4 regions of the Arthrobacter sp. NPDC056691 genome follow, and region 2 is predicted to be linked to each of the others. Evidence: predicted binding sites of a transcription regulator. Region 2 holds the regulator's gene; each other region holds the start of a gene.
What was found. Region 2 encodes LexA, which represses DNA repair genes until DNA is damaged. Its sites were predicted from a motif close to TCGAACANNTGTTCGA; they were not measured.
Positions count from the first base shown of each region.

Region 1: a site for LexA is predicted at 3,822-3,837, ahead of ACFRAU_RS03900 (DUF222 domain-containing protein). Genes of this name have one in related genera too.
Region 3: a site for LexA is predicted at 1,707-1,722, ahead of ACFRAU_RS00835 (DUF222 domain-containing protein). Genes of this name have one in related genera too.
Region 4: a site for LexA is predicted at 3,427-3,442, ahead of ACFRAU_RS24520 (LexA family protein). Genes of this name have one in related genera too.

Region 1 is NZ_JBHTXX010000003.1:69,699-77,060, reverse strand. It holds gene ACFRAU_RS03920 (hypothetical protein) at 21-647, opposite strand; gene ACFRAU_RS03915 (MSMEG_6728 family protein) at 815-1,816, shown strand; gene ACFRAU_RS03910 (nuclease-related domain-containing protein) at 1,959-2,858, shown strand; gene ACFRAU_RS03905 (SDR family oxidoreductase) at 2,906-3,766, shown strand; gene ACFRAU_RS03900 (DUF222 domain-containing protein) at 3,899-6,079, shown strand; gene ACFRAU_RS03895 (hypothetical protein) at 6,239-6,559, opposite strand; gene ACFRAU_RS03890 (gamma-glutamyltransferase family protein) at 6,672-7,362, opposite strand, start outside.
Region 2 is NZ_JBHTXX010000052.1:2,247-9,608, forward strand. It holds gene ACFRAU_RS25155 (SseB family protein) at 1-71, opposite strand, end outside; gene priA (bifunctional 1-(5-phosphoribosyl)-5-((5-phosphoribosylamino)methylideneamino)imidazole-4-carboxamide isomerase/phosphoribosylanthranilate isomerase PriA) at 132-878, opposite strand; gene ACFRAU_RS25165 (hypothetical protein) at 971-1,129, opposite strand; gene hisH (imidazole glycerol phosphate synthase subunit HisH) at 1,129-1,866, opposite strand; gene hisB (imidazoleglycerol-phosphate dehydratase HisB) at 1,863-2,489, opposite strand; gene ACFRAU_RS25180 (histidinol-phosphate transaminase) at 2,549-3,667, opposite strand; gene ACFRAU_RS25185 (LysM peptidoglycan-binding domain-containing protein) at 3,774-4,142, opposite strand; gene lexA (transcriptional repressor LexA) at 4,450-5,196, shown strand; gene ACFRAU_RS25195 (ATP-dependent DNA helicase) at 5,256-7,316, opposite strand; gene hflX (GTPase HflX) at 7,309-7,362, opposite strand, start outside.
Region 3 is NZ_JBHTXX010000001.1:166,326-173,687, forward strand. It holds gene ACFRAU_RS00820 (aldo/keto reductase) at 1-504, shown strand, start outside; gene ACFRAU_RS00825 (GlsB/YeaQ/YmgE family stress response membrane protein) at 652-915, shown strand; gene ACFRAU_RS00830 (hypothetical protein) at 1,028-1,495, shown strand; gene ACFRAU_RS00835 (DUF222 domain-containing protein) at 1,809-4,073, shown strand; gene ACFRAU_RS00840 (hypothetical protein) at 4,097-4,723, shown strand; gene ACFRAU_RS00845 (putative protein N(5)-glutamine methyltransferase) at 4,750-5,580, opposite strand; gene ACFRAU_RS00850 (lactonase family protein) at 5,805-6,848, shown strand; gene ACFRAU_RS00855 (alpha-amylase family glycosyl hydrolase) at 7,009-7,362, shown strand, end outside.
Region 4 is NZ_JBHTXX010000048.1:6,086-13,447, reverse strand. It holds gene ACFRAU_RS24545 (ROK family transcriptional regulator) at 1-1,012, shown strand, start outside; gene ACFRAU_RS24540 (hypothetical protein) at 1,217-1,453, shown strand; gene ACFRAU_RS24535 (MoaD/ThiS family protein) at 1,459-1,746, opposite strand; gene ACFRAU_RS24530 (WD40/YVTN/BNR-like repeat-containing protein) at 1,756-2,886, opposite strand; gene ACFRAU_RS24525 (hypothetical protein) at 2,962-3,279, opposite strand; gene ACFRAU_RS24520 (LexA family protein) at 3,456-3,887, shown strand; gene ACFRAU_RS24515 (Y-family DNA polymerase) at 3,880-5,163, shown strand; gene ACFRAU_RS24510 (hypothetical protein) at 5,194-5,394, opposite strand; gene ACFRAU_RS24505 (universal stress protein) at 5,573-6,079, shown strand; gene ACFRAU_RS24500 (metal-sensitive transcriptional regulator) at 6,402-6,758, shown strand; gene ACFRAU_RS24495 (heavy-metal-associated domain-containing protein) at 6,819-7,049, shown strand; gene ACFRAU_RS24490 (heavy metal translocating P-type ATPase) at 7,122-7,362, shown strand, end outside.

The DNA of each region.
Region 1 (7,362 bases), on a different contig from region 2:
GGAACCGTCAGTTTTCGGCCTTAGCCCGCAGCGGGAAGCTCCCGGACGATGCGCACCTTCCAGGCAGCGTCGTCGCTGGTGTCCAGGAGGGCAACGGTGCCGGAGGCGAGGTGCAGGGCAACGCGCTTGGCGTGCAGCAGCTCAAGGTAGAGGTGCTCGTTGACGCGGGCAGGGCTGTCGACGACGAACTTCACGGCGTCGCGCACCTTGCGGTAGTTGTCGCTGCGTTCGCGGTGCAGGTGCAGCTCAAGTTCATGGCGCTGCTTGACGCGCGGCTCGTGCTTGTTCAGCCAGTTCACGGCGGCGTGGACGCCGATCACCAGGACCAGCGAGACGGCGTAGATCCACCAGCCGGTGGACATCAGGAAGAGCGGCAGGTTGGCGATGGCCACCACTGCGATGAAAACGCGCAGGGCGACGAGCCGGCGCAGGGTCAGCGCAACGGAAGCAAGCGCGGTACGGAAACGGTGCTGATCCTTGCGCGCAGCCGCCGGGTCCAGAGTAAACTCGTCGAGAACGAGGATCCCGTTCGCGTCGGCGCCCAGCATTTGGCCGTACTTCGGAACGAACAGCTGAGGCTCCTGTGACGCATGTGAATTCGCCTCCGCGGGGGCGGAGGACAGGGGCGCGGGAGAGGTAAGAGTCATGAGTGGGCTTCCAGACGCTGTTGAGGTTTCGGATATCTTAGTGGATTAATCAACCATCCGTATGCATGGGTCCACTATGTGAACACCCGGGTGTCCATTTTTGGCCCCTGGTTGTGCCGTCCGGCACTTCAATTGGCACAGGGCGTCAGGGACGGCAGACTGAAGGGATGCAAACCTTCCTTCCCTATCCCGATTTCCGGCAAAGCGCGGCCGCGCTGGACACCCCCCGGCTCGGCAAGCAGCGCGTAGAAGCGCTGCAGACACTCCGCGCGCTGGTCATCCCGGAATACGGATGGCAGTCACACCCCGCCATCCGTATGTGGATGGGGCACGTTCCTGCGCTCACCCTGTACGGCCTGGCCATGGTGGACGAATGGACCAAGCGCGGCTTTGACGACACCACCCGCGACAACATCCGCGAGTTCGCCCCGCAGGCCGCGCACCCCGACTACGCGGCCAAGATCCTGCTTCCGCCGTGGCTCGGCGACCCCGAATTCCATTTGAGCCACCGCTCCAACCTGATCCGCAAGGATCCGCAATTCTATGAAGGGGTGTTCCCCGGCACCGAGCGTGGCCTGGAGTACGTCTGGCCGGAGCCCCGGCACGAGTTCCTGCCGGAGGACCCAGAGGGTGAGGTTCTCTGGATCCTCCGCGAGCACGTCGGCCACGGCGATCCCGAGCAGCTGGACAAAGTTGGGCTTCCCGCCGTGGGCCGGGCGGCTTCCGCTGCTGCAGGCCCGGGAGGCGGCGCCGGTTCTGGCGCTTCATCCGGCGCCGGTGCCGGTTCGGGCGGCACCGGTGCCGGTTCGGGCGGCGCCGGGGATTCCGGCGACGACGAGTACCAATTTGTCTACGCGCAGGAAACTTCGCGCCGCCCAGCCAAGGTGGCCAAAAAGGCCCCGGCCAAGCCGCTCGTGAAGAAGCCGTCGCGGAAGCGGCAGCGTCAGGAGGCGGCCTTCTCAACGCTTCCCGGCAAGTCGCCGGTGGCTGTCCCCTTCGACGGCGGCAACAAGTTCGCCGTCGGAATGGTCGTGGGCCGTCCCATCACGCTCGACGACGGGCGCTTCGGCCGCAACTTCCAGGCCACAGACATCATCGACCGGTCGGAATTCGACTACCCGGCGCTCCTGCAGGACCCCCGCGTCTTCTTCCCCGTCCCGGCGCTCTGAGCCGGCTGATTGCTGTCCCTCGCCGATGCTCCGGCTGCTCAGGGTGCTACTCACGGGGCCCGGCAGGCAGCCATGGCGAGAGGATTCGCATCCGTCGCATACAGTTGCCATGTGACCCGCGGGACCGCGGGAGCAGTGCGAATTGGGGGATTCAGAATTGGCAGGCGAAGGAGCGGCCGAGCAGGCACGGCTGGCAGGTGAGCGAGTAGCAAAGCTCAGGCAGCAGTTAGAACAGGCCGAGCAAACGGAGAGAGCCTGGGCCAAAGGCGCGGCGGGGGAAGCACTCGTCGGACAGGTCCTGGACGGGCTAGCTTCGCAGGGGTGGCTCGCCCTGCATGATGTCCACTGGCCCGGCCGGCCGAAGGCGAATCTGGATCACATATTGGTTGGGCCCGGCGGCGTCATTGTGATCGACGCAAAGAACTGGTCCGGCGAGGTCGAGGTTCGAAATGGCGTTCTGCGCCAAAACGGTTCCTCCAGGGACCGGGCCGTCTCCGCCGTGGCGGAACAGGGGGCGGCGGTAGCAGCGCTCCTGGAACCTCAACATCGCCGGCTCGTTCAGGCTTGGTTGTGCATGGTCGACCAGCCAGACCTGGACAGCGTCGCCGGCAGCGGTGTGAGTATAAGAGGCCTTGCGAGACTCGGCCGCTCCCTGGAAGCAATGCCGGCTGCGCTCGACCCGGCCACCGTGCAGGTGATTCACGACTACCTGCTGGGCCTGCTGTCCGGAGAGACCAGTCCGCCCCTGCTGACCACGAAAGACTGGAATGCGGGACCCGCCGACCTTGACCTTGCTTCCGGGCCGGCCGTTGCTTTGGAGAGCCGGCGGTCCCGGCAGCACGCCACGACTGCGCCACACAATTCCCGCAGGAAAAGGGCAGCCCGCAGCAGGCCTACGGGCTGTCTCGCGGCACTGTTCTATCTTGCATTGGCCATCTTTGTCCTAGGCCTGTTGCTCAATGCATGGCCGCACGCTCAAAGGCAGCCGCCTGTCGCGCCTCGCCCCTCGCCCTCGCTGGTCCAGCCTGTCCCGTCCAGATGAATAGGGGCATTCCAGCGTCGGCTCGCTGAGATGGCAGACTGGCCGATATGACTATCCTTCTCGCCGGTTGCGGCGACCTCGGAACCGAGGCGGGCCTGCGGTTCTCCGCAGCGGGGCACCGCGTTGTGGGCTGGCGCCGTTCACCGGACAAACTGCCGCCTGAGATCGAGGGCGCCGCGGCGAACCTAAGCACCGCCGAACTGCCGCCTGTCCCGGCGGACACGACCGCCGTCGTCATTGCAGTGGCCGCGGATGCGCCTACTGAAGAGGCATACCGGAGCGCGTACGTAGAGGGTGTTGCCCATGTCCTCGACGCCCTCGAACGCGACCATGTGACGCCCGAACGCGTCCTGTTCGTCTCGTCCACGGCCGTGTACGGCGACGCTGGAGGCGCGTGGATCGATGAATCCACGACGCCGAAACCTGCCGGATTCTCGGGCCGCATCATGCGCGAAGCCGAGGAGCTGCTGCTGAAGCGGCTCGATGGAACCGGGACCTCACCCGTAGTGCTCAGGCTTGGCGGAATTTACGGGCCCGGCCGCACCAGGCTCATCGACCAGGTCCGAACCGGCTCCGCCGTCATTCCGGACCAGCGGCGCTACACCAACCGCATCCACCGCGACGACGCCGCGGCTGCCATCGTGCATTTGCTCAGCACACCTGACGCGCCAGCGCCGGTGTATCTGGGCGTGGACAACGATCCTGCCGAGTTGGGCGACGTTCTAGGGTTTCTGGCTGCTGAATTGGGGTTGGACGTCCCGCCGACAGGGTCCATGGGCGACGCACGAGGCGGCAACAAACGGTGCAGCAACGCGCTGCTTCGGGGAACAGGGTTCTCTTACAGGTACCCATCCTTCCGCGAGGGCTACCGCGACATTCTGGCCGGCGTCGGAGTGCGCCACCCCTGAGTCATAGCCCTCGCGGATGAGGCGCGGCCGGGGCGGCCAGGGCACAAAACTTTTTTCAAAAACTTTTTCCTTTTGGCCCGAAGTGACCCCCTCACCCCTAAAAATGTCACACCCCGCTGACAAAGTAGACCCATGGAAGCCATTGGGGAGCATGGAGCGAACAGGTCAGCGGGGACTGACGTCTCTGGCCTGAGTGCTGCTGCCCTGCTGCGCGGCCGCGGGCTACGCAGCGTTCCCGGCGCTGGCACCCCAACAAAGGACACGTCCGACGGCGGTGCTGCCGCCGGGTTCCGTTCTGACGCCCCGGCGTCCGACGGCGGTGCTGCCGCCGGGATCGCGGCTGATTCCGGTTCCGCCGGCAAAGCATCCGCTGAGCCTGCATCCCCGGCGCGTGCCACTCCTGGTCTGCAGGCGTCCCTGGCGCTGCTGGATTCCGCCACCGCTGCGGCGCCCGAGGAACTGGCCGCTGCCAACTTCCTCCAGGCGGCCGATTTCGCGGAACTGACCGAGGAACTCTCCCGCCGGGTCGAATACCTCCAGCTGCAGGCCGCCGCTGCGGTGGACCGGACCCGGGCCGAGGCGATCACCGCCGCCGGAGCAGCCAGCCGCGCCGCCGGCTGGACCACAGGCTGGGGCACCGACCCCGAACCCGCCGCGGCCAGCACCGCTGAACCCGCCAGCGCCACGGCCGCCGCAGTCTCCTCTGATACCGACACCCCCAACACCACGGCCCCCAACACCACGGCAGACGGCACCACGGCAGACGGCGCAGGCACCGCCACGCCGGCACCCCGTGCCCGCCCGGTGGCCTGGTCCCCGGCCGACGACGGAGCCAGGAACACCGCCGAGTTCCTCCGCACCCGGCTCCGGATCAGCACCACCGAAGCCCGCCGCCGCCTCGCCCTCGCGAACGCCACCCTCCCCCGCACCGGACTCGCCGGCCGCCACATGCCCCCCGAACACGAAGAAACCGCCGCCGCCCTCACCGCCGGAATCATCGCCTCCCGCGCCGGAACCATCATCACCACCGCCCTGGACAAAGTCCGCCACATCCCCAACCCCGGCACGATCGCCGAAATGGAACACAACCTCACCCTGACCGCGATCGAAAACGACCACGACTTCCTCACCCGCATCGCCCACCGCTGGATCGACGCCCTCGACCAGGACGGCACCGAACCCTCCGAAGAAACCCTCCACCACCGCCAAGGCGTCTTCCTCCACAAAAAACGCGGCGGCCTCCACCACCTCGAAATCCGCGCCACCACCGACCAATACGAAGTCCTCACCACCGTCATGAACACCGCCACCAACCCCCGAACCACCACCCCCAACTCCACCAGCGCCACGGACAGTGACGGCACCAGCGACAACACCGACAGCGCCGCCGCTGTCGACCCGGACGCGGCCTTCAACGCCCCCACCCCGCTCCCGGACCCGGACCGCCGCACCCTCGCCCAACAACGCCTCGACGGCCTCGTCGGCGGCTGCAAGGCAGCCCTCGCCACCGGCACCCTGCCCACCACCGGAGGACTCCGCCCCCAGGTCATGGTCACCATCAGCTACCACGACCTCCTCAACAGCATCCAAACCACCGCCGCCCAAGGCCCCCGCTACAACAAAAACCGCCCCGACACCCCGCCAACAGACAGCCCCCGGCCAACCACCAACCAGTCAACAGGCACAGACGGCTGGCAGGTCAGCAGCACCAACCACCCCACCGGCACAGAGACCTGGCACCCCAGCGAACCCCAACTCCTGCCCGGCACCTGGCAAACCAGCGAGTCCCAACCCCCACCCGGCACCGCACCCCCCGGCACCCCGCCCGGCATCAACCGGACCGGAACGGCGCAGCCCGGCACCGGCCCCACACCCCTCACTGGTGCACCCACCGGCAGCGGCACCTTCACCTACACCGGCCCCGTCACCGCCTCCACCATCCGCAAAATCGCCTGCGACGCCGACATCATCCCCATCCTCCTCGGCAGCCAAGGACGCATCCTCGACATCGGCCGCACCACCCGCGTCTTCCCACCCCACATCCGCAAAGCCCTCACCGCCCGCGACCAAGGCTGCGCCTTCCCCAACTGCACCATCCCCGCACCCTGGTGCGAAGCCCACCACACCACGTACTGGTCACAAGGCGGACCCACCAGCACCGACACAGGCGTCCTCCTCTGCACCCACCACCACCACCTCATCCACAAGGAACAATGGAAAATCCACGTCAAAAACGGCATCCCCTGGTTCATCCCACCGCCCCACATAGACCCCCGCCAACAACCCCGACAAAACCACCACCACAAAACATGAACCGCCGCCCAGCCCGGGCCGATGAGGAGAGCCGCGCCCGTGTCCAGGCATGCGGGATCCACCGGTACTTGGTGGGTCACTAATTCCGCAACCCAAAACAGAAACGCCCAGCCCCTCAAATCGGGACCAGGCGTTCCGGTGAAACGAAACCGGCGGCTGCTATGCGTCCTGCCAGCCACGGCCTTCCGTGAACGTGGCAACGAGAGTGCCCACGCCGGCCTGCATCGAGTTCGAGGGGTCTTCGTACAGGAACCCTTCCGTCGCCCGGCTATGGGTAATGAGCTGCTCGGCTTCGAGCTTCGCTTCGGGCACGGCGGCACCGATGATGCCGGTGCGCGCGGGAAGTTCGGGAGTGTGCACTACGTCGGCGTTGGTCTCCGAGAGCGGAATAGTGGTCCCCGGGCGAATCTCGTCGTGCGGAAACTCGAATTCGGCATCGTCGGGGGCAGCAGGAATCGTGTACTCCAGAAAGTAGTTCATGTCCCCAGCCTTGCAGATAACCGCCACACCAGAAAACCCCGTCCCTGTGCCCGCGGGCATGAATATCCTCGTGCCCTCTGAACGGAAACGCAAGCAAAAGGACGCTTCGCTCCTACCGTCCCGCCGCGTATCCCTGCGCACCCCGAGGGTTCGCGGCAGCCTGTAGCACGCCCGTCCGGGGATCGCGCACGACGGCGGACAACCGTCCCAGTGTCCAGCCGCCAGCCCTGGTGATCCGGTGTCCGCGACGTTCGAGTCCGGAAATAACGTCGTCACCCAACCGATCCTCGATCACGGCGCCGCCGGGTTCCCATGTGCGGGGCCAGAAGGACCCGGGCATCGACGTCGTGTGGAACGCCGGCGCGTCGATGGCCTGCTGTGGCGAGTACCCGCCGACGATAGTCCGCAGCAGGTACAGCAACTGCCACTGGTCCTGCTGGTCTCCCCCGGGCGAGCCGAGCGCGGAAACAGCAACGCCATCGCGCAGCACAAGCGTTGGCGTCAGTGTGGTCCGCGGCCGCTTGCCCGGCGCCAGCGTGGACGGCGTTCCGGGATCCAGCCACGTCATCTGCAGCCGCGTCCCCAGGCAAAACCCGAGCTCGGGGATCGCCGGCGACGACTGGAGCCAGCCGCCGGACGGTGTGGCCGAAACCATGTTGCCCCAGCGGTCCACAACGTCGATGTGGCAGGTGTCGCCGCGGGTTTCCCCGTTGGACGCCACGCTGGGTTCGCCGATGGTCGGTTCGCCAACACCGGCGGCAGCGGCCGCGGAACCTGTTCGGCCAGGAGCGGCTGCAGCTCCG
Region 2 (7,362 bases):
GAATCGGCGGCGCCTCCCGCCCCGGCGAGGGCCGCCTCGATGTGACCGGGCAGCCGGCGTGCCGGCGGCACGTCCGTACCCGGCGCGCCGCCCTCCGCGGGATTGCTGCGGTTCTCGGCCACGGCGGTGTCCTAGCGGCGTCCGGCGACGTCGAGGGCCTCGGGCAGGGTGAAGGCGCCGGCGTACAGCGCCTTACCGACGATGGCGCCTTCGACGCCGAGCGGTACCAGGGAACGCAGGACCTTCAGGTCATCCAGGCTGGAAATGCCCCCGGATGCCACGACGGGCTTGCCGGTCTTCTCGACCATCTGGCGCAGCAGTTCAACGTTCGGCCCCTGCAGGGTGCCGTCCTTGGTCACGTCGGTGACCACGTAGCGGGCGCAGCCGGCCTCTTCGAGGCGGCCCAGCACGTCCCACAGGTCACCGCCTTCCTTGGTCCAGCCGCGTCCGGCCAGGGTGGTCCCGCGGACGTCCAGGCCGACGGCGATCCGGTCACCGAAGCGCTCGATGGCCCGTGCCGTCCATTCCGGGTTCTCCAGGGCGGCGGTGCCGAGGTTGACCCGGGCGACGCCCAGATCCAGCGCCTTCTCCAGCGACTCGTCGTCACGAAGCCCGCCGGAGAGCTCAACCTTGATGTCCAGCCGGCCCACCACTTCGCGCAGCAGGTCCGCGTTCGAGCCCCGTCCGAAGGCGGCGTCCAGATCCACCAGGTGGACCCATTCCGCGCCCTGCTGCTGCCAGTTCAGCGCTGCCTCCAGCGGCGTTCCGTAGCTGGTTTCACTGCCGGCCTCGCCCTGGACCAGGCGGACGGCCTGGCCGTTCACGACGTCGACGGCGGGAAGCAGTTCAAGTACCGGCAGCTCGTTTTGGCTGGTCATCGGAGGTCCTCAGTTCTTGTAGGGCGCTGTAGTTCTGTGGGCGCTGTTCCCCTGCGCGGGGTCTTCTGCGGCGCAGAGGGCGGGTTGGTTGGTTATTTGCCGGGCAGGGTCAGCAGGTAGGCGGCCAGGAGCGACATGGCGGCCAGCACGTAGAAGCCGATCTGGATCCACAGCGGCTTGTGCTGCTGCCTGAAGGACAGTCCGCCGCCCACCAGGAGGCCAGCCAGTCCCATCAGGAGGATTGACCACATTACGCGTCCGCCGGCTGCCGGGAGCGCGGGCCGCGAAGCCCGTCCACCCAGTTCCTGAGCAGCCGCGCACCGGCGTCGCCCGACTTTTCCGGGTGGAACTGGGTGGCGCAGAGGGGGCCGTTCTCCACGGCGGCGATGAAGGGGCCGCCGTGCTCGGACCACGTGACCAGGGGCGGCGCCATCCGGGGCTGGATCACGTCGAAGTCCCAGTTCTGGACGCCGTAGGAGTGCACAAAGTAGAAGCGCTCACCCTCGACGCCGTCGAAAAGCCTGGACCCTTCCGGGACCTTGACGGTGTTCCACCCCATGTGCGGCACCACTTCGGCCGGCAGGAGCTCCACCTTGCCGGGCCACTCTCCCATGCCTTCGGCTTCGGTTCCGTGTTCCACTCCGGCTTCGAAAAGCACCTGCAGGCCGACGCAGATGCCGAGGACGGGACGTCCGCCGGCTACGCGGCGGCCGATCATCCGGATGCCATCCACGGCCTTGAGCTCCCGCATGACGGTTTCGAAGGCGCCGACACCGGGGACGACCAGCCCGTCGGCGTTCAGCACATCCTCGGGCTTGGAGCTCAGGATGACCTCGGCACCGGCGCGTTCCAGGGCACGCACGGCCGAACGGACATTGCCGGAGCCGTAATCCAGGACGGTGACGGTGGGCTTGCCCTCCGGAGAGGCCGGCTTCAGCGTGGCCGAGGGGTCGATGATCGCGCCCTCGCGCAATACTTTGCCGGTCACAGTGCTCCCTTGGTGGACGGAATGCCTTCGACGCGGGGGTCCGGCTCGACGGCAGCACGGAGAGCCCGGGCGAAAGCCTTAAACTGGGCTTCCACGATGTGGTGCGGGTCCCGGCCGGCGATGACGTTCATGTGCAGGCAGATGCCGGCGTGCAGCGTGATGGCCTCGAAAACGTGCCGGGTCAGCGATCCCGTGAAGTGGCCGCCGATCAGGTGGTACTCCTGCCCGGCGGGCTCGCCGCCGTGCACCAGGTACGGCCGGCCGGAGACGTCAACGACGGCGTGTGCAAGGGCCTCGTCCAGGGGGACCGTGGCCTCGCCGAAGCGGCGGATGCCTGCCTTGTTGCCGAGCGCGGTGCGCAGCACCTCGCCGAACGTGATGGCAACGTCCTCGACGGTGTGGTGGACGTCAATGTGGGTGTCGCCGGTGGCCTTCACCGTCATGTCGATGAGCGAGTGCTTGCACAGCGCCGTCAGCATGTGGTCGTAGAACGGGACCGAGGTGCTGATGTCCGACACTCCGGTGCCGTCGAGGTTGATCTCCACCAGCACGGAAGATTCGCTGGTGGCACGCTCCATGCGTGCAGTCCGTGCCTCGGCAGCCTTGATTCCGGTGTCGCTCATGGTGATAGATGTCCTTTGACGAAGGATGGGGGCGGACCTGACCTGGTCCATGGTCAAGTTTAGGCCGGAAGTGCGGCTTGCCGGGCCAGGATGCTTTCGAGCGCTTCCAGGAAGGCTGTGGTTTCCGTCTCAGTGCCGGCGGTGACCCGCAGGTGGCCGGCGATGCCGACGTCCCGGACGAGCACCCCCGCGTCGAGCAGTTCCTGCCAGACCCCGTGGGGTTTCTCCAGCCCGCCGAAGAAAACGTAGTTGGAGTCGGACGCCGCCGGCCGCAGCCCCATCCGCGTCAACTCTGCGACAATCCGGTCGCGCTGGCGCTTGATGTCCTCGACGTCGGCCATGAGCGCCTCGCGGTGCCGCAGCGCCGCGAGGGCGGTTGCCTGCGTGACGGCCGAGAGGTGGTAGGGCAGGCGCACCAGCCGGAGGGCGTCGGTCACCTCCGGGGCCGCGGCCATGTAACCGAGGCGGGCGCCGGCCAGGGCGAACGCCTTGCTCATGGTCCGGGAGACGATGAGCCGCTCCCGGCCGGGCAGCAGGGTGAGGGCGCTGGGCGTGCCGTCGTGCGCGAACTCGTGGTAGGCCTCGTCCACGACGACGATCGCCTGGCTGGCCTCGCCCGCCTCGTAGACGGCTTCCACCACATCCAGGCCCAGGCCGGTGCCGGTGGGGTTGTTGGGCGAGCACAGAAAGACGATGTTCGGCTGGAGTTCGCGCACCTGGCGTGCGGCCGACTCGGCGCTGAGTCCGTAATCTTCGGCGCGCTTGCCGGCAATGTAGGCGGTATCCGTGCCGCTGGCGAGGAGCGGGTACATCGAGTACGTCGGCGGGAAGCTCAGGAGCGAGCGACCCGGGCCGCCGAAGGCCTGGAGGATCTGCTGGAGGACCTCATTGGAGCCGTTGGCTGCCCAGAGATTGTCCGCACTGAGTCCGTGGCCGAGGTATTCCGCCAGCGCTTCCCGGAGTTCGGTGAATTCGCGGTCGGGGTAGCGGTTGAGTCCCGTGGCGGCCTCGCTTACGGCCGCGGCAATGGCCGCCTGCACGTCGGCGGGCACACCATGAGTGTTCTCGTTGACGTTGAGCAGGATCGGAACGTCAAGCTGCGGGGCCCCGTAAGGGGACAGCCCCCTCAGGTTGGTCCGCAGGGGCAGTCGGTTCAGTCGCTCAAGCTGGTCAGTCACCTAGACAGTTTAAGTAACCCGGAGGGCTGGCCGGAAACTGTGACGGTCCCGAAGCCCACGGAACCGCGCGCCGGTACTATTTGCCGGCGTTATTTGTTGGCACAAGTTATTTGTTGGGCACAAACAGCTGCTGCCCGGGCATGACCTTCCCGGCCTGAAGGTCGTTGAGCTGGACGATGTCCGCAATGACGTCGCGGGGATCGCGGTCCGGATCGACTTTTCCGGCGATGGCCCAGAGTGATTCGCCGGGCTGCACCGTGACCGAAACCGTCGGCGTGACAGACAGGCCGCTGGCACTGTCCGCTGCTTTGGCCGGCGAGTTGAGGAGCCCGGTCAGCGACAGGAGCACGGCGGCGAGCATGACAAGCGGCAGCCCGATGAGGACAATCCGGCCGCGGCGGGTGAGGCGAAGGCGCGGCGGCTTACCGGGCCGGGACACTCCGCGGGACTGGGTTATTGCTGTTGAAGCTGACATGGCGTGAGCCCTCCTGGACCAAGTTGTACTGCCTCGCGTTCGAATAGACAGTTCGAACATCGGGCTGAAAAACCGCCCTCACTAGAACACATGTTCGAACTTTGCTTTTCCTAGTTTTAGCACCTATCAACGAATTAAGTCGAGACTCGCTAGAACAAATGTTTGAAAAAGCCCTATGGCTGGCCTACGTTGGAAATCACAGAACAACCACATCTGCAGTTGATCAGCAGGGTCTGACATTTTTCAGGCCGGAAGTTCCCGGCCACCAGCTAGCGCGGCCGGGAGGAACGGAAAGGCGTTGGCGAACATGGCAGCACAGGCCTCTGACGGCAAGGCTCCCCAGCGCAGCCCGCGGTCTCAGCGGACCCCCAAGGGACTTACGCTCCGCCAGAAGAAGATCCTGGAAACCATCCAGCGCTCGGTCAACGAGAACGGCTACCCGCCGTCGATGCGGGAAATCGGCGACACCGTTGGCCTTGCCAGCCTGTCCAGCGTGACCCATCAGCTCTCCCAGCTGGAAAAGCTTGGCTACCTGCGGCGGGACCCCAAACGACCGCGCGCCATGGAGGTCCTCATGCCGCTGACCCTGGATGCAGGGACGGCCAAATCCGGCGGCGCGGACAAGGCCCCGGCGGTGGGCACGGCAGGCGGCTCCGTGTCCGAACTGCCCAGCGCGATGGACACCGCCATGGTCCCGCTGGTCGGCCGGATCGCCGCCGGCGGCCCCATCCTGGCGGACCAGATGGTGGAGGACCTGATGCCGCTGCCCCGCCAGCTGGTGGGCCACGGTGAACTCTTCATGCTCAAGGTCGCCGGCGACTCCATGGTGGACGCCGCCATCTGCGACGGAGACTGGGTTGTGGTCCGGCGGCAAAGCGATGCGGTTAATGGTGACATCGTCGCGGCGCTGCTCGATGACGAAGCCACGGTCAAGACCTTCCGGCAGCGGGACGGCCACACCTGGCTGCTTCCGCAGAACACGCAGTACGAACCCATCCTCGGCGACCACGCCGTGGTCATGGGCAAGGTGGTTTCCGTGCTCCGCTCGCTGTAGCAGCTGGGGCTTGTCGGCACAAAACGTTCTGCCCCGGGCTGCTACAGCCCGGGGCGTCCTTATGCCTGCGCGCCGGCGAGCCTTTCGAGGGCCGCCACGGCAGTCTTCCGGTCTGTCGTCGGCCAGAACGGCGGCAGTGCGGCCCGCAGGAACCCGCCATAGCGTTCCGTGGACAGCCGGGAATCCAGCACCGCCACCACGCCCTTGTCAGACGTGGACCGGATGAGCCGTCCCGCCCCCTGGGCAAGCCTGATCGCCGCGTGCGTGGCGGATACGGACATGAAGCCGTTGCCGCCGGCCTGGGCAACGGCCCGGGACCGTGCGGTCATCAGCGGGTCGTCGGGGCGCGGGAAGGGAATCCTGTCGATGACCACCAGGCGGCATGATCCTCCCGGCACGTCGACCCCCTGCCACAGCGACATCGTCCCGAACAGGCAGGTATCGGGCTCGTCGGCAAACTGCTTCACCAGGGCAGTCATGGTGGATTCACCCTGACAAAGGATGCTGACATCCAGCCGGGTGCGGAGGGCGTCGGCCGCTTCCTCGGCGGCCCGCCGTGAGGAGAACAGGCATAGCGCTCCCCCGCCGGAGGCACGGATGAGTGATTCGAGTTCGTCCAGCGCCTCCGGCGAAGTGCCGCGACCCGGCTTTGGCAGGTGGCCTGCCACGTACAGGATGCCCTGACGGGGGTAGTCGAAGGGCGACCCCACGTCGACGCCGGTCCAGCTCGGTGCGCCGTCCCCCACCAGGCCCAGCCCGCCGGCCGCGGGCTCGAAGGCAGAGCCGATGGCCAGTGTGGCCGACGTCAGCACCACGGTGTGCCCGGCGAACAGTCCTTCCCGGAGCCGGCCCGCCACACTCAGCGGGGCGATGTTGACCAGCGCAGGGGCAGTCTCGTCGGGCGCCGAATATCCCTGCTGCGGATCAAACGTGCTGTTCCGGGAGAACCAGACGACCTCCCGGTTTTCCCGCGCGGCGACGAGCCGTTCGCAAAGCTCCAAAATCACCAGCAGGCGGGAACGCGCGAGCTGCCGTCCGCCGTCGGCCGTTGTATTGCTGTCCCCCTTGGAATCCGACAGCGCGGCCCGGCAGGCCTCACGAAGCTGGTCCACACAGTCCAGCTGCTCGTCGTTCAGGCCGTTGGGAAGCAGGCCGCTGGGAACGCCGGCGAGAGCCACCTCGAGGTTGGCCGCAGCAGTGTTGAGCGCGTCAACGGTAATGCCAGTGTGCTTGCGGGCGCCGGACGCAGCCGCGTGGACCATGGCCACCGACAGCTGCCCTGAAACGGCGCCGGTCACCCGGTCCTGGAGTTCGTGGGCCTCGTCCACCACCACGACGTCGTACTCCGGCAGCACGGCCAGGCCTTCGAAGGCACTGACGGCCAGCATGGCGTGGTTGGTCACCACGACGTCGGCTTCCGTGGCGTTATGGCGGGCAAGCTCACTGAAGCACTCTTCAGCGAGGGGACACTTCTGCGAACCGAGACATTCCATGGACGTGACGGACACCTGCCGCCAGGCCCGGTCCGTGACACCGGGAAGCAGCTCGTCACGGTCGCCCGTGGTGGTCTGCTCCGCCCATTCGCGGAGCCGGACCACCTCCTTGCCAAGCTGCGACGAGGGGCCGCCCACCGACGCGGCGAAGTGCGGGACGCTGGTGTCCTCGCCCAGCGAGAAGAGCTGTCCCTCGGAGGGTTCCTCGGAGGGAAAGCCGCCCTCAAGCTTGTGCCTGCAGACGTAGTTGGCGCGGCCCTTGACCAGCGCAATCTTCACAGGCCGGTCGAGTGCCGGTTTGAGGCTTTCCAGCAGCCGGGGAAGGTCCCGTCCCACGATCTGGGTCTGCAGCGCGAGGGTGGCAGTGGAAACGAGCGCAGGCTTGTTGCTCTCGAGCGAGTGCGCGATGAGCGGGACCAGGTAGGCCAGCGACTTGCCGGTTCCCGTGCCGGCCTGCACCAGCAGGTGGTCGCCCGTTTCTATGGCGCGCGCCACCTGACGGGCCATCTCGTGCTGGCCGGTGCGGCTTTGGCCGCCCATGCCCGCCACGGCACGGTCGAGCAGGTCAAGCACATGCTGCTCACCGGCCGTGGCCGCGGCACCAGCGGCGGGCGCCCCGTCAGTCATTGGTGCTGAAGGATTCCAGTTCAGCCGCGAGGCCTTCCCGGACCAT
Region 3 (7,362 bases), on a different contig from region 2:
TGGCCGCTCCCCCGCCGCGGAGAATTCATTTCCACGTGGAAGACCTTTGAGCGGCTGCAGGGCGAAGGGAAAGTCCGGTCGATCGGCGTCTCGAACTTCAAGGCCGCCCATTTGGAAAAGCTCATGTGGGAGACCTACGTTGTGCCGGCCGTTAACCAGATCCAGATCAACCCGTCAGTGACCCGCTCGGCGGACTGCACCTACAACGAGCGGCACGGGATCGCCACCGAATCGTACAGCCCGCTGGGTGCGGGTTCGGGGCTGCTGTCCGCGCCCGTGCTGACCCGAATCGCTGGCAAACACGGCCGGACCGTCAGCCAGGTGGTCCTGCGCTGGCACGTCCAGCAGGGTCTCGTGGCCATTCCCAAGTCCGCCGATCCCCACCGGATGAAAGAGAACATCGATGTCTTCGATTTCGCTTTGGATGAGGAGGACCTGACGGCCATCAGCACCCTCGACGAAGGCCCCGAGGCGGGAGTAAATTCCGACGTCCAGGGCCACTAAGGCCTGGGCCCGGGCGTGCGCTGCCAGTCCCTTCCCACCGGAAGCCGACTGGCAAAAAAATAGTAAGCATGATTAGTATTGAGCAGAAGGACGAAGCGTACCCGGCAATCCGGGTAACTCCTCTAGATGAAGAAGGAACGATAAAAGATGGGTTTTTTCGCATTTCTGATTCTTGGCCTCATTGCCGGAGCCATTGCTAAGGCCATCCTCCCCGGCCGGCAGGGCGGCGGCATTTTCATCACGCTTCTGCTTGGCGTGGTTGGCGCAATTCTCGGTGGTTTCATCGGCAGCGCGCTCTTCAACGTGGGCATCAACGAGTTCTTCTCGCTGTCCACATGGCTGCTGGCGATCGGCGGCGCGCTGATCGTCCTGCTGGTCTACGGCATGATTACCAAGCGCACGGCCCGCTAGACAGAAGAGTGCCGGAACCGGCTCCGGGAACCGCCCGGGGCCGGTTTCCCGCCCCAGGCCCACCGGGCCGATTCCAAATCGTACAGATCCCCCTCAAGAGCAGGAGATCATCATGAAATCCAAACTTCTCTTCGGCGCCGGACTCGCTGCAGGCTACGTGCTCGGATCCAGGTCGGGCCGGGCAGCGTACGACAAACTCAAAGCGCGGGCCGCAGGCATCTGGGACAGCAAGCCGGTCCAGGACAAGGTCACGGCAGCAACCGAAGCCGTCAAGGAAAAGGCCCCCGACGTCGGTGACCACCTGGCTGAAGCCGCGCGCCGGGCTGGGACGGTGCTCAGCTCAGCCATGCATCACGATACACACGCTGATACTGCTTCTACTGGCTCTGCTTCTGCCGGTGCCTCTGCTGACAGCGGGCACGTCCCCGCCCACAGCACACACCCGGAAACGGTCAACCTTGGAACCTCCGATGTGGAGTCCGATCCGGCGCTCAATGACAGCACGGGTCAGGACTGGTCGGACGAGGGCGGCGCCACTCCCGACGGCGCCGCCACAAACGTGAATCCGGACAGGCAATAGCTCCAGAGTTGGCTGCTTTCGCCTGCATCCCGGGCGGTGTGGGCCAGAGCTGAAAAATGTCAGACCCCTTTGACAATGTTTTCCTATGGAAGCCATGGGGGAAAACGCAGACGGTATGTCAGGCCGGGCAGCACTGCCCGGCCTGCGTGCTGCCCTGCCAGACGCTCCTGCTTCCGGGTGCCCGGCTGATGCCGGAACTGGCACCGCCGTTGCGGACACATCTTCGTCCGACGGCGGTGCTGCCGCCGGCTTCGGGGCCCGCATGGCCCCGGTCACACCATTAAATGTCAGACCCCCTCATCAGACTTGTTCCATGGAAGCTCTTGGGGAGCATGGAGCGAATGTCGGGGCCGGGACTGATGTCCCGGGCGTCAGTGCTGCTGCCCTGCTGCGCGGCCGCGGGCTACGCAGCGTTCCCGGCGCTGGCACCCCAGCAAAGGACACGTCCGACGGCGGTGCTGCCGCCGGGTTCCGTTCTGACGCCCCGGCGTCCGACGGCGGTGCTGCCGCCGGGTTCGCGGCTGATTCCGGTTCCGCCGGCCAAGCATCCGCTGAGCCTGCATCCCCGGCGCGTGCCACTCCTGGTCTGGTGGCGTCCTTGGCGCTGCTGGATTCCGCCACCGCTGCGGCGCCCGAGGAACTGGCCGCTGCCAACTTCCTCCAGGCGGCCGATTTCGCGGAACTGACCGAGGAACTCTCCCGCCGGGTCGAATACCTCCAGCTGCAGGCCGCCGCTGCGGTGGACCGGACCCGGGCCGAGGCGATCAACGCCGCCGGAGCAGCCAGCCGCGCCGCCGGCTGGACCACAGGCTGGGGCACCGACCCCGAACCCGAACCCGCCGCGGCCAGCACCGCTGAACCCGCCAGCGCCACGGCAGCCGCAGTCTCCTCTGATACCGACAACCCCAACACCACGGCCCCCGGCACCACGGCCCCCGGCACCACGGCAGACGGCACAGGCACCGCCACGCCGGCACCCCGTGCCCGCCCGGTGGCCTGGTCCCCGGCCGACGACGGAGCCAGGAACACCGCCGAGTTCCTCCGCACCCGGCTCCGGATCAGCACCACCGAAGCCCGCCGCCGCCTCGCCCTCGCCCACGCCACCCTCCCCCGCACCGGACTCGCCGGCCGCCCCATGCCCCCCGAACACGAAGAAACCGCCGCCGCCCTCACCGCCGGAATCATCGCCTCCCGCGCCGGAACCATCATCACCACCGCCCTGGACAAAGTCCGCCACATCCCCAACCCCGGCACGATCGCCGAAATGGAACACAACCTCACCCTGACCGCGATCGAAAACGACCACGACTTCCTCACCCGCATCGCCCACCGCTGGATCGACGCCCTCGACCAGGACGGCACCGAACCCTCCGAAGAAACCCTCCACCACCGCCAAGGCGTCTTCCTCCACAAAAAACGCGGCGGCCTCCACCACCTCGAAATCCGCGCCACCACCGACCAATACGAAGTCCTCACCACCGCCATGAACACCGCCACCAACCCCCGCACCACCACCCCCAACTCCACCAACGCCACCAGCGGCACGGACAGCGCCGGCACCGAAGCCGACGGCACCGGCAACGACGCCGGCAGCCACGACCGTGCCAGCGGCAGTGACGACACCAGCGACAACACCACCACCACCGACAGCGCCGCCGCTGTCGACCCGGACGCGGCCTTCAACGCCCCCACCCCGCTCCCGGACCTGGACCGCCGCACCCTCGCCCAACAACGCCTCGACGGCCTCGTCGGCGGCTGCAAGGCAGCCCTCGCCACCGGCACCCTGCCCACCACCGGAGGACTCCGCCCCCAGGTCATGGTCACCATCAGCTACCACGACCTCCTCAACAGCATCCAAACCACCGCCGCCCAAGGCCCCCGCTACAACAAAAACCGCCCCGGCACCCGGCCAACAGACAGCCCCCGGCCCACCAACCAGTCAACAGGCACAGACGGCTGGCAGGTCAGCAGCACCAACCACCCCACCGGCACAGACACCCGTCAAACCAGCGAACCCCAACTCCTGCCCGGCACCTGGCAAACCAGCGAGTCCCACCCCCCGCCCGGCACCTCCCCCTCTGGCACCCCGCCCGGCATCAACCGGACCGGAACGGCGCTGCCCGGCACCGGCCCCACACCCCTCACTGGTGCACCCACCGGCAGCGGCACCTTCACCTACACCGGCCCCGTCACCGCCTCCACCATCCGCAAAATCGCCTGCGACGCCGACATCATCCCCATCCTCCTCGGCAGCCAAGGACGCATCCTCGACATCGGCCGCACCACCCGCGTCTTCCCACCCCACATCCGCAAAGCCCTCACCGCCCGCGACCAAGGCTGCGCGTTCCCCAACTGCACCATCCCCGCACCCTGGTGCGAAGCCCACCACACCACCTACTGGTCACAAGGCGGACCCACCAGCACCGACACAGGCGTCCTCCTCTGCACCCACCACCACCACCTCATCCACAAAGAACAATGGAAAATCCACGTCAAAAACGGCATCCCCTGGTTCATCCCACCGCCCCACATCGACCCCCGCCAACAACCCCGACAAAACCACCACCACAAAACATGAACCTGAAAGCGGGATGTGAATCCGTGGAGGATATCGACGGCGACGTGCTCGCCAAATCACTGATTGATTCGCTGGCGGCCAGTCTCGTCGCCGAAGGACGCATAGACCCTCGTGGAATGACAGAAGCCGAATTCCAGCTGGCGCTGACGACAGAACTGCGCGAGATCATCGCTGACGGCGTGGAATTTCGCCTTATTCCGGACCACCAGGACTCATTGTTGAAGCAAGCTCGGGCGTTCGCCGAAGCCTCCGACATCGACTTTGCCATCATGTTCTATGCCACCTGGATCGAGCATTGGCTGAACTGGATGTACATCTGGAAAGCCGAACAATCAGATCTGGAGCATTCGGAAGCTATGTCGCTTATCAAGCAACCCATGCACCATAAGACAGGAATTATCTGGTCGCTCATGTTCGGGCAGGGGCTGGACGCGGACCTCCTAAGGGGCATTCGTGATGTTGCAAATTGGCGAAACGCGTTCGTTCACTACAAATGGCTCCCGGATGAAGAGGAAGACTCTCTGACCCAGAAAAAAGACCGTGCGCGACAACGGTTGGCGACAGCTGAAGCGATCGTCGCCCGGCTCACCGCGCTACGCAATGAATTGGCTCTGCGTGGCGCACAGGATTTCCTCGGCGGGCGCACGTAGCTCGCCAAAACCAACAGCCCCGGGAGTTACAGCAGCTTCCCGATCACGACTGTCCCGTCCAATTCAGCCGACGTGGAGGTTCTCGGGCTCAGTCCCCCACAGACCATGGCCGCTGCTGTAAGAGGAGCCTGCCGCCGGCTCGTTTCGATGAGAAGGTGCCCTCCCGGCCTGAGCCAGGCCGCGGCTTCCGCGATCACCCGGCGCTGGGTGTCGAGGCCGTCGGGCCCTCCGTCGAGCGACACCCGCGGTTCGTGAACGCGGGCTTCGTACGGCATATTGCTGATGGAAGCTGTGGGCACATACGGCGCATTGACCGCGAGGACGTCAACGTTGCCTCTGAGCCGGGCAGGCAGCGCCGAGTAGAGGTCGCCCTCGTGGACCGCACCGCCCACGGGCAGGACGTTGAGGCGGGCACACTGCACCGCGGCGGGGTCGACGTCGGATGCGTGCACCTCAATGCCGGGCACCAGTGCCGCAAGCGCAGTGCCTACGGCTCCGGAGCCGCAGCACAGGTCAACAACAACCGGCGGAGTCGATGGCACTGCGGACGGGGCGGTGCCAGCTGGCCCGGCCACGACGCCGAGGAGTCCAGCGGCCTCACGGACCAGCAGTTCCGTCCGGCGGCGCGGCACAAAGACGGCAGGCTCTACCCTGATCCGCAGGCCACAGAATTCGGCCCAGCCCAGAATGTGCTCGAGCGGAAACCCGTCGACCCGCCGCCGCACGGCAATGATTAGCTCGTTCGGGGCAAGACCGGCGGAAAGGAGGAGGTCCGCTTCGTCCTCGGCAAAGACACAGCCGGCGGCGCGCAGCCTGCTAGTGACGGCGGAACGGGACGGCGGTGATTGAACAGGCATGGATGCGTCCTTCGGTTCGACGATGGGCGCTCCGTGCATTCGTCCGACTAGCCTTGGCGGTCCATAGGGCGGCGGGCAGGAAGAACCCAAGCTGGCATTGCGTGAATTGTTCTCACCTCCCGGGTACTAACTTGGCACTTCTCAACGTGCCCGCACTGAAATCGGCTCTGCAAAAATCCATGTTATCCGACGCCGAATCCGGCAAATATTGGCAGGATGGAACGATGACCCACAGCGAAAACCACACGCTTATCTGGACCGGCTCCTACACCGCGGACAGCGGCGGCCACGGGGCCGGGATCGGAGCCGTATCGGCCGACGCTGATGGAACGCTCACCTGGCGCGGTACTGCTGCAAAGGCGGACTCCCCGTCGTTCGTTGCCGCGCACCGGCAACTCCCAATGGTTTACGCCGTCGCCGAGAAGGCCGAAACCGTTCAGGCGTACCGGCGACGGGGAGAGTTCGGCCTTGAAGCCGTCGGCGAGCCCTGGGCGGCCGGCGCAGCTGCCTGCCACGTCACCGTCGATCCGCAAGGCAAATTCCTGATCGTCGCCTGCTGGGGCGATGGCCAGGTGTTGCTCTACGAACTGACGGACGACGGCGGGATCGCCCGCCGCCTTCCGGCGGCACCATCCAGCGACCCGCACCGGGACGAACGACCCAGCCGTGCCCACGCCAGCCTGGTACTCGCCGACGGCCGCATCATGACCACGGACCTCGGCCACGACCTCCTTCGCGTTTGGAACCACGTCCCCAAAACAGGCCTGGCGCTGGACCACGAGGTGATGCTGCCGAAGGACAGCGGCCCCCGCCACCTGGTGCAGCACACCGATGGAACGGTGTTCGTGGTCTCCGAGTACTCCATCGAGGTATTTGCGGCCCGGGCCGCCTCGGTGTCGGGAAAGTTCGAGCTGGTCGGGCAGGGGCCCGCGACGTCGGACGGTGCCAAGGACGGCGACTCCGCGGCCGAAATAGCCTTGTCGGCGGACGGGCGGTTCGCCTATGTCGGCACTCGTGGATCCAACCGCATCAGCGTGCTGGAGGTAACGCAGACGGCGGAGGGCAGTTTGCCTCGCCCGCTCGGCGACTTCGCCAGCGCCGGCGACTGGCCCCGTCACCACCTGGTCCGCGGCCAATACCTTCACGTGGCCCATGAGCGCTCCCACGACATCACAACCTTCCACCTCAACGCCCAGACCGGCCTCCCGGAAGGCCCCCTTCAGCGTCTCGTCGCGGGTTCCCCCACGGCCCTGATTGTGGCAAGCTAAGCCGCAATCGACAAGGCCAATACAGGATTAGTCATTGCCAATACGGCCCCATCACAGGAGCTGCCGTTGGTGATCGGACCTGCCTGGACGAGTCGGCACCACCAACGGCTTCCGGGCTTCCCCACCCGGACAAGCAGCGTTGCTTCGCGGAAGGTCCAACATGTTCACCGTCCCTCGCCTGAATTCCCCGCGCCGCACCGGCGGTCCCCTCAAGCCCACCCGGGCACCTTTGGCGGCAGCCGGCGCGCTCGCCCTGCTGGCTGCATCGGCCCTGCCCGCACAGGCAGCCCCGACAATCAAAGCCGCCCCGCCCGCGCATGCGGCATCAACCGCAGCACCCACCCAAGCCGCCGACGCCAACAAAAACCCGGGGCCGCCGTCGGACACCAAACCAGGAAAAGGTGCCCATTCGCTCCGAACCCCCGTCACGGGCGAGAACTTCTACTTCGTCATGGCGGACAGATTCAGCAACGGCGACGCCGGCAACGACCAGGGTGGGCTGGGACCGGATCCG
Region 4 (7,362 bases), on a different contig from region 2:
CGCTGCTCCCAACGCCGGCGGCCGGCCGTCACGGCGCTACGCCCTGAACGCCGGTGCGGGCCTCGTTGCAGGCATTGACCTTGGCGCGACCAAGATCTCTTGCTGCTTGGCGGACCTTCGGGGAAAGATCATCGCGGAAGCCACCGAACCTTGGCGCGATGAGCACGTCGGCGCTCCGGAACGCCTCAGAATCGCCCGCCGGATCATGCAGGATCTACTGGGTGAGGCGGGCGTGGGCGCGGGCAAAGTGCTGGCTGCCGGGATGGCGGTGCCCGCACCCGTTACCGATGACGGGCATGCCGTGGCCCTGGAATCCTACCTGCCCGGCCTGGCGGCACTTGACCTCCGCACAGCACTTGAACCGGAATTCACGTGGCCCGTGCTGGTGGACAACGACGCCAACCTTGCTGTCTTGGCGGAGCGCTGGCGCGGGGCCGCCCAGGGTGTGGACAACGTCGTCGTCCTCCTGGCCGGCGAGCGCCTCGGCGCCGGCATCTGCCTCGGTGGACGGCTGGTGCGCGGCGCCGGGGCTGCCGGCGAAATGCGTTTCCTCGATCTGGTGGAAGGCGTGGGCAACACCGACGCCGTGGGAGGCATGTGCCGGGAACTGGGCGCCATCGCCACCGCGGAGATCATCGCCGGTGACCGCCCGGGCCGCGCCAGTGCGCTCGTCGAGCTGTGTGGCGGAAAGCCAGGGGATGTCACGGCCGAAATGGTCGTGGAGGCGGCGCGCCGCGGCGACCCTGCCGCCGTCGAGGTGGTGGAGGTGGTCATGGAACGCACCGCAAGGGCGGCAGCGGTGGTGAGTACCCTGTTGGACCCGGAGCTGCTGGTCCTGGCCGGTGGACCGGCGGGGGCAGGTGACGTGCTGCTTCCAGTCTTCGGCCGGCAGCTGGGCAGGCTGAACTCCGCTCAACCCAGACTGGCAGCGTCAGCCCTCGGAGACCACGCGGCGCTCGTAGGGGCCGTCCGCTCGGCGCTGGACCATGCCTTCGAGCATCTCCTGGATTAGCCGCCTGAGGCGTCCGCGCATCGCCCCGCCAGCGCAGTGGCGCCGCTTTTCGCCGGGCCGCCGCACTGTGTTGCCGCGGAAACCGCTTCGGCGCCGGAAACTAACCGGGCGCTAACGGGCAGGAAACGCGTGCGCAACAATGCCGCGCCACACTGGATGTGCCGGCAATTGCAGGCACCAGCTCCAGCTCAGGAGGCCACCGCCATGTTGAAGGAAGCCAAACCCCACATCACCCGGGTCCGTGCCCTGGACCAGCTGCATCGCGGCGACGAGATCGAGGCCCGCCTGTCGGTGGGCCCCAGCTATGACGACGTCATCATCCGCCGCGGCAGCGTCCAGGAGACAGCCCCGGGCATCGGCGTCGTGTGGATCATGGATCATCACACGGGCATGCGCAAGGCCATCAATACGGACGAATGCAGCGTTTGGCGCGTCGCCTGAGCCGGCTAACCGCCGGCCACGGACTGAATGATCAGCACTTCCTGGCCGGCAGAAACTTCCGTTTCCAGGCCGCGGAGACGCCGGACCTCCTCACCGTTCACGTAAATATTCACGTAACGGCGGAGCGCACCCGTCTCGTCCCGCAGCCGCCTGGCGAGCACCGGGAAGTTTCCGGTCACGGAATCCAGCAGCGAACGCACAGTCACCGCCCCGTCGGCGGGTGCAGTCAGTACGGACTGCCCGCCGGCGAGCGGCTGGAGGACACTGGGGAGGACCACGCTGATCTCAGCCACTGCACATCCTCATGCGGGAGCCCCGGCCGGAACCGGCGCTCCGGCCACAATGGCAGCGCGGACGCACAGAACATCGGGCAGGTGGGACGCCACCTCCGTAAAGGTCTCACCTTCGTCGGCGCTGGCATACACCTCGCCGCCGCGCGTTCCGAAATACACCCCGGCGGGTTCTGCGGAATCCACCGAGGCCGCGTCACGGAGCACCGCGTTGAATTCTGACTGCGGCAGCCCGGAGTCCAGGCGCTTCCACGTGGCGCCGGCATCGTCGGTGCGGTGCACGGCGAGCTTTCCGTCCGGCGGGATGCGTTCGCCGTCGGCCTTCAAGGGAACCACCCAGGCCGTGCCTGCCCGCCTGGGGTGCGTCAGCATGACGAAGCCAAAATCGGCCGGCAGGCCCTCCGCTATCGATTCCCAGTTCTCGGCATTGTCATCACTGCGGTACACGCCGTGGTGGTTCTGCGCGTAAAGGCGGCCTTCGACGGCGGCATCCGCCGCGATCTTGTGCACGCACTGGCCGAACTCGGGGTTGGGATCAGGCATGAAGTACGCGGAGATGCCCTTGTTCCGCGGCTCCCAGGACGTCCCGCCGTCGAGCGAGCGGTACACGCCTCCGGTGCTCATTGCGACGTGCACGTTGTCCCCGGAGGGATTGACCACGATCGAGTGGGCGGCTGCGCCGCCGTATCCCGCTCCCCATTCGCTGCGGTGCGGGTGGTCCCACAGCCCGCGGTTCAGCTCAAAGTGCTCGCCGCCGTCGGTCGATTTCCACACTGAAATCGGCTCCGCGCCGGCCCAGACGACGCCCGGGCGGGATTCGGCGTCGGGGTAGATCTGCCAGATGCGTTCCACGGCGGCATCGGTGCCCTCGGGGAACTTGATGGCGCCCTGTTCGGGCTCGGTCCAGCTGGCGCCTAAGTCATCCGAGTGGGCAACGTAGGGGCCCCAGTGCTCGGACCGCACCCCGACCATGATGCGTGTGCGGCCGCCCCGCGTGTCGATTCCGATGCTTGGTATCTCGCTCATCAGGAAGTGCGGGCCGGAAAAGGACCATTGCTTCCGGTCCTGGCTGGTGGCCAGCCAGAGGCCCTTTTTGGTCCCGATCGCTAAAACGAAACTCTCTGAGGCATTCATGCACCCCATGCAACCACTCCGGCGCAGGGGCTGCAATGGTTTTGGACCCCACGGGTTTGGCCGGGGTCCGGCGCCCGGGCGGGTCTAGGACCCGATCCTTGCACCGTCTTGGGCCGTGCCGTCCTGGGCCGTGCCGCCGTTGGGGGCGCCGGCTTTCGCGGCACGCCGGTTTCTCCACCACCGTCGGAGCAGGTCCGCCGCGGCCAGGACTCCGGCCAGGGGCGTGAGGACGGCGGCGGCGTAGACGAACAGCAGCCAGGTCAGCGTGGCGATCGGCGGCTGGCTCCGGCTCAGCAGGGACAATCCGCCGAACAGGCCCGCAACCCAGAAGAGCACCACCAGCGCCAGCACGGCTGCTGCCGGAAAGTACTCGTTCCGCACCACCCTCTTCAAGGCTTCCACCACTGATCCTCCTGCGCCTTGCATCCCCATGAAACCAGTATGCGACGGAGACCCGCTGTGGCGGAGACGGCACGACGAACGTGTGATGAACACAACCGCCGACTGGCATGGCTGCATTGTGTCAGCCCTGTGGACTACACTGAGCTATCGAACATATATTCGAAAAAAGGTGTGTTGTGGGCGTGATCATTGGTCCCCGCGTGGTAGAGGCGGGACTTTCCCTCCGGCTGGTGCTGGCCTCCCCGGTCGCCGTGGCGGCGGGCTTCCCCTCCCCCGCCCAGGACTACTTTGACGGTCGGATCGACCTGAACGAGCACCTGATCAAGGACATCACCAGCACCTACATCGTGCGGGTGGCCGGTGACTCGATGGAACAGGCCGGCATCAGCGACGGCGACGAACTGATCGTCAACCGGGCACTGGAACCGCGCGACGGTTCCGTGGTGGTCGCGGTTCTGGATGGCGAGCTCACCATCAAGCGCCTGAAGATCACCGCGGCAGGCGTGGTGCTCCAGGCGGCCAACCCGCTGTATCCGGACATCGTTGTCCCCGCCTTGGCCGACCTCACCGTCTGGGGCGTGGCCACGAGGTGCCTGCACCATGTCTGAGACACGGCAGCAGATTGCCCTGGTGGACGTGAACTGCTTCTACGCCAGCGCGGAGCGAGCTTTCGACCCCTCCCTCGAGGGTAGGCCACTGGTGGTGCTCTCGAACAACGACGGCTGCGCCGTCACTCGCAGTCCGGAGGCCAAGGCACTGGGGATCAGCACCGGCGACCCGTGGTTCAAGATCGCCCCCCGAGCCAAAGAGTGGGGCCTCGTTGCCCGATCCAGCAACTATGAACTGTACGGCGACATCAGCGCCCGGGTCATGGAGCTGTTGGGGCGCTACTCAGCCTGGCTCGAGGTGTACAGCATCGACGAGGCATTCCTGGGCATCAAGGGCAGCCCCGAACAGGTGGTGGGTCTCGGCCGGACCATCAGGACAGCGGTCCAGCGCAACGTCGGAGTACCTGTCTGCGTCGGCATCGCCGGCACCAAGACGCTCGCCAAGCTGGCCAACCGGTGGGCCAAGAACAACCCCGCGTTTGGAGGGGTGTGCCGCTGGGAATCGATGGCCCCGGAGGCGCGTGATCTGCTCATGTCCCGGCTGCCGGTCTCGGAGGTCTGGGGCGTTGCGGGCCGGTTGGAAAAGCGGCTGAACGCCATGGGGATCTGCTCCATTCTCGAGCTCAGCCGGGCTGATCCGGTGATGGTGCGCGACCGCTTTTCGGTGGTGCTCATGCGCACGGTGCTGGAGCTGCGGGGAACACCGTGCATACCCCTGGAGGAGGAACGCGCGGGCCGGGACCAGCTGATCTTCTCCCGCTCGTTTTCCACTCCCCTGACGTCGATCCCCGAATTTCGCCAGGTCCTGAGCGTCTACGCCCAGCAGGCGAGTGCCCGGCTGGCCCGGCACCGGCTGCAGGCCAAGGTCCTCACCGCGTTCGCCGGCACGTCCCACTACAACGCGAAGGACAAGTCGTTTCCCTCGGTGTGCGTTCCGCTGCCCATGCCCACCTCGGATCCGGTGCTGCTCACAAGGGCAGCCCACGCCCTGCTTCCCGCGATCCGGGACGGCGTCAGATACGCCCGTGCCGGCATCATGGTCACCGACCTGCGGCCGTCCGGCAATCAGCAGCCCCTGGAGCTCTTCACCAACGCGCACGAGGAACGCGGGATCGGCCCGCTGGTGGAGGCGATCAGCCGGAAGCACGGCAGGGCCACGATCGGCCTCGGGTTCGCAGGCTTGAGGAGCGGCCTGGACTGGAGCATGAAGCGCGGCATGCGTTCGCCGCGCTACACGACGCACTGGGACGAATTGCCGGTGGTACGCGCTGCCTGACCGGCCCCGGCGCATGCGTCCGCGAACCAGTCAGTCCACAAACTCAGACTGGGTCTCGATGAAATCCCACTCGGCTTCGGTCAGGACTGCCTGCGGGGTATCCGGTTGTGGGCCGCCGGCCTCGGCAATCCCCTGAATCACGAACACCGGAACGTCGCCGGCCCGCAGGTTCTCGCGAAGCCACTCCTTGCTCTTCAGGTCCAGATCAAGCCACCACATGTGAATCTGCATGGGACGCCGCCTTTCTACGTCTCCAAACTAGGCGCACCAGGCGCGGGATTCAAGGGAAAAATCACCGCCCTTCCACGTGCGCCCACAGCTGCGCAACAGGGCTGAAAACCGCCACTGAGCTGGGCGGAGGTCCCGTGCAGGTCTGGTCTTTCCTGGCGGCGCGGGCACACAATTGACTATGGATGCAGAGCACTTCAGTGGCCCGCCTCCGCTCCTTGTGGGCACGGTTCCGGGCCAGCATCCGGAGGTCCTCCAGACCGCCGTCAGCCTGGCCCAAAAACTGTCTGCCCCGTTGCTCTGCGCCTACGTGGATGAGGCAAGCTACCTGGTTGAGTGGGATCCCGCGCGGTCCGCGCACCGGCTTTCCCTGCATCCGGACAGGGACGACGACGACATCCGCTCCGTAACCACGGAACTGAAGTCGGCCATCACCTCGGCCATCCAGGACGGCGGCCCGGCGTGGACCTTGCGCACGCTGTCCGGGGACCCCGCCCGGGCCCTCGGCAGGCTGGCATCGGAAGTCAATGCTCCCATGATCATTGTGGGAACGCCGGAGCGCGGCTTTGGGCACCGCATAACGGAGCTCCTGAACGGCTCCGTGGCTGCCTGGCTCACCCACCACCAGAGCCGGCCCGTGCTGGTGGTCCCGTTCCGAATGGCGGCGCATCAGGACGTGCCGGAATAGCAGGACCAGAGGCCTGCCAGCACGGGCCGAAAAAGTAAAGTCAAAGTAGTTATTCGAGCCGGTGGCCAACTCGGCTACCGGCAAGTAAGCTGATGACGCAGGCTGATCAGAGCTTGCCCCAAAGACTGCTCCGGAGTGCGTATCCCCCAATAACGCGCTCCGGAGCTTTTTGTTGCCCGAAAGACCTCCGCGGCACCAGATCCTCCCCGACATGCGCACTGCCCGGGCCACAACTTTTCTGCAATCAGACCAGCACTTTCGCATCATCGTGACTTCCCGCACCCTTCTTGACGGATACCCCCTAGGGGTATAGCTTGAGGACATGGAGACTTCCGAAGGACGGACGCCGGCGGCGCCCAGCGAAGAAGCTATTACTGAATCCCCTCAGCACGGCTACACGGGGGACAAGGATGCGTACCTGCGCCGGCTCCGGCGGATCGAGGGACAGGTCCGGGGAATCGCCCGGATGGTCGAAGAGGACAAGTACTGCATCGACATCCTGACGCAGGTCGCGGCCGTGACCAAGGCCCTGCACGCCGTCAGCCTGGGACTCGTGGAGGAACACATCGGCCACTGCGTTGTCGGGGCGGCCTCGGAACCTGATCCTGACCTGCGGGCCGAAGCCATCGACGTGAAGGTCAAGGAGGCGGCGGGTGCCATCGGGCGCCTCCTGCGCTAGCGGCACACCACAACCCACCCAGCTGACCAACCACGTCAGCGCAGCAACGAGGAGCCAGCAATGAGCACCATCTCCACAAAAGTCAACGTCTCAGGCATGACCTGCGGGCACTGTGTTTCCGCCGTTAGCGAGGAGCTGGAGGCGCTGGCCGGCGTCGAGGAGATCAACATCGACCTCAACGCCGGCGGCGTTTCGACCGTCACTATCACCTCCACCCAGAAGCTCTCCCCCTCGGAAATCGGCGAAGCAGTGGCCGAGGCCGGCTACCTGGTGGTGGCCAACGAGGCCTAGCGCCATCTCCCGTTCGCACCAGGAACCACCAGGACCACCCGAGCACCAAGCATCACCAGAGAAGGACCAGTCATGGGCACCGAAAACAGTCCTGCAGGCGACCCCCGCAGGGTGATCGAACTGGACGTTGAGGGCATGACCTGCGCCTCATGCGTTAACCGCGTGGAAAAGAAGCTTGCCAAGCTCGAAGGCGTCCAGGCCACGGTCAACCTCCCCCTGGAAACGGCCCACGTAACAGCCCCGGCCGGCATCACGGACCAGCAGATCACAGACCAGGTGGCCTCAGCCGGCTACAAGGCCCGAATCAGACGAC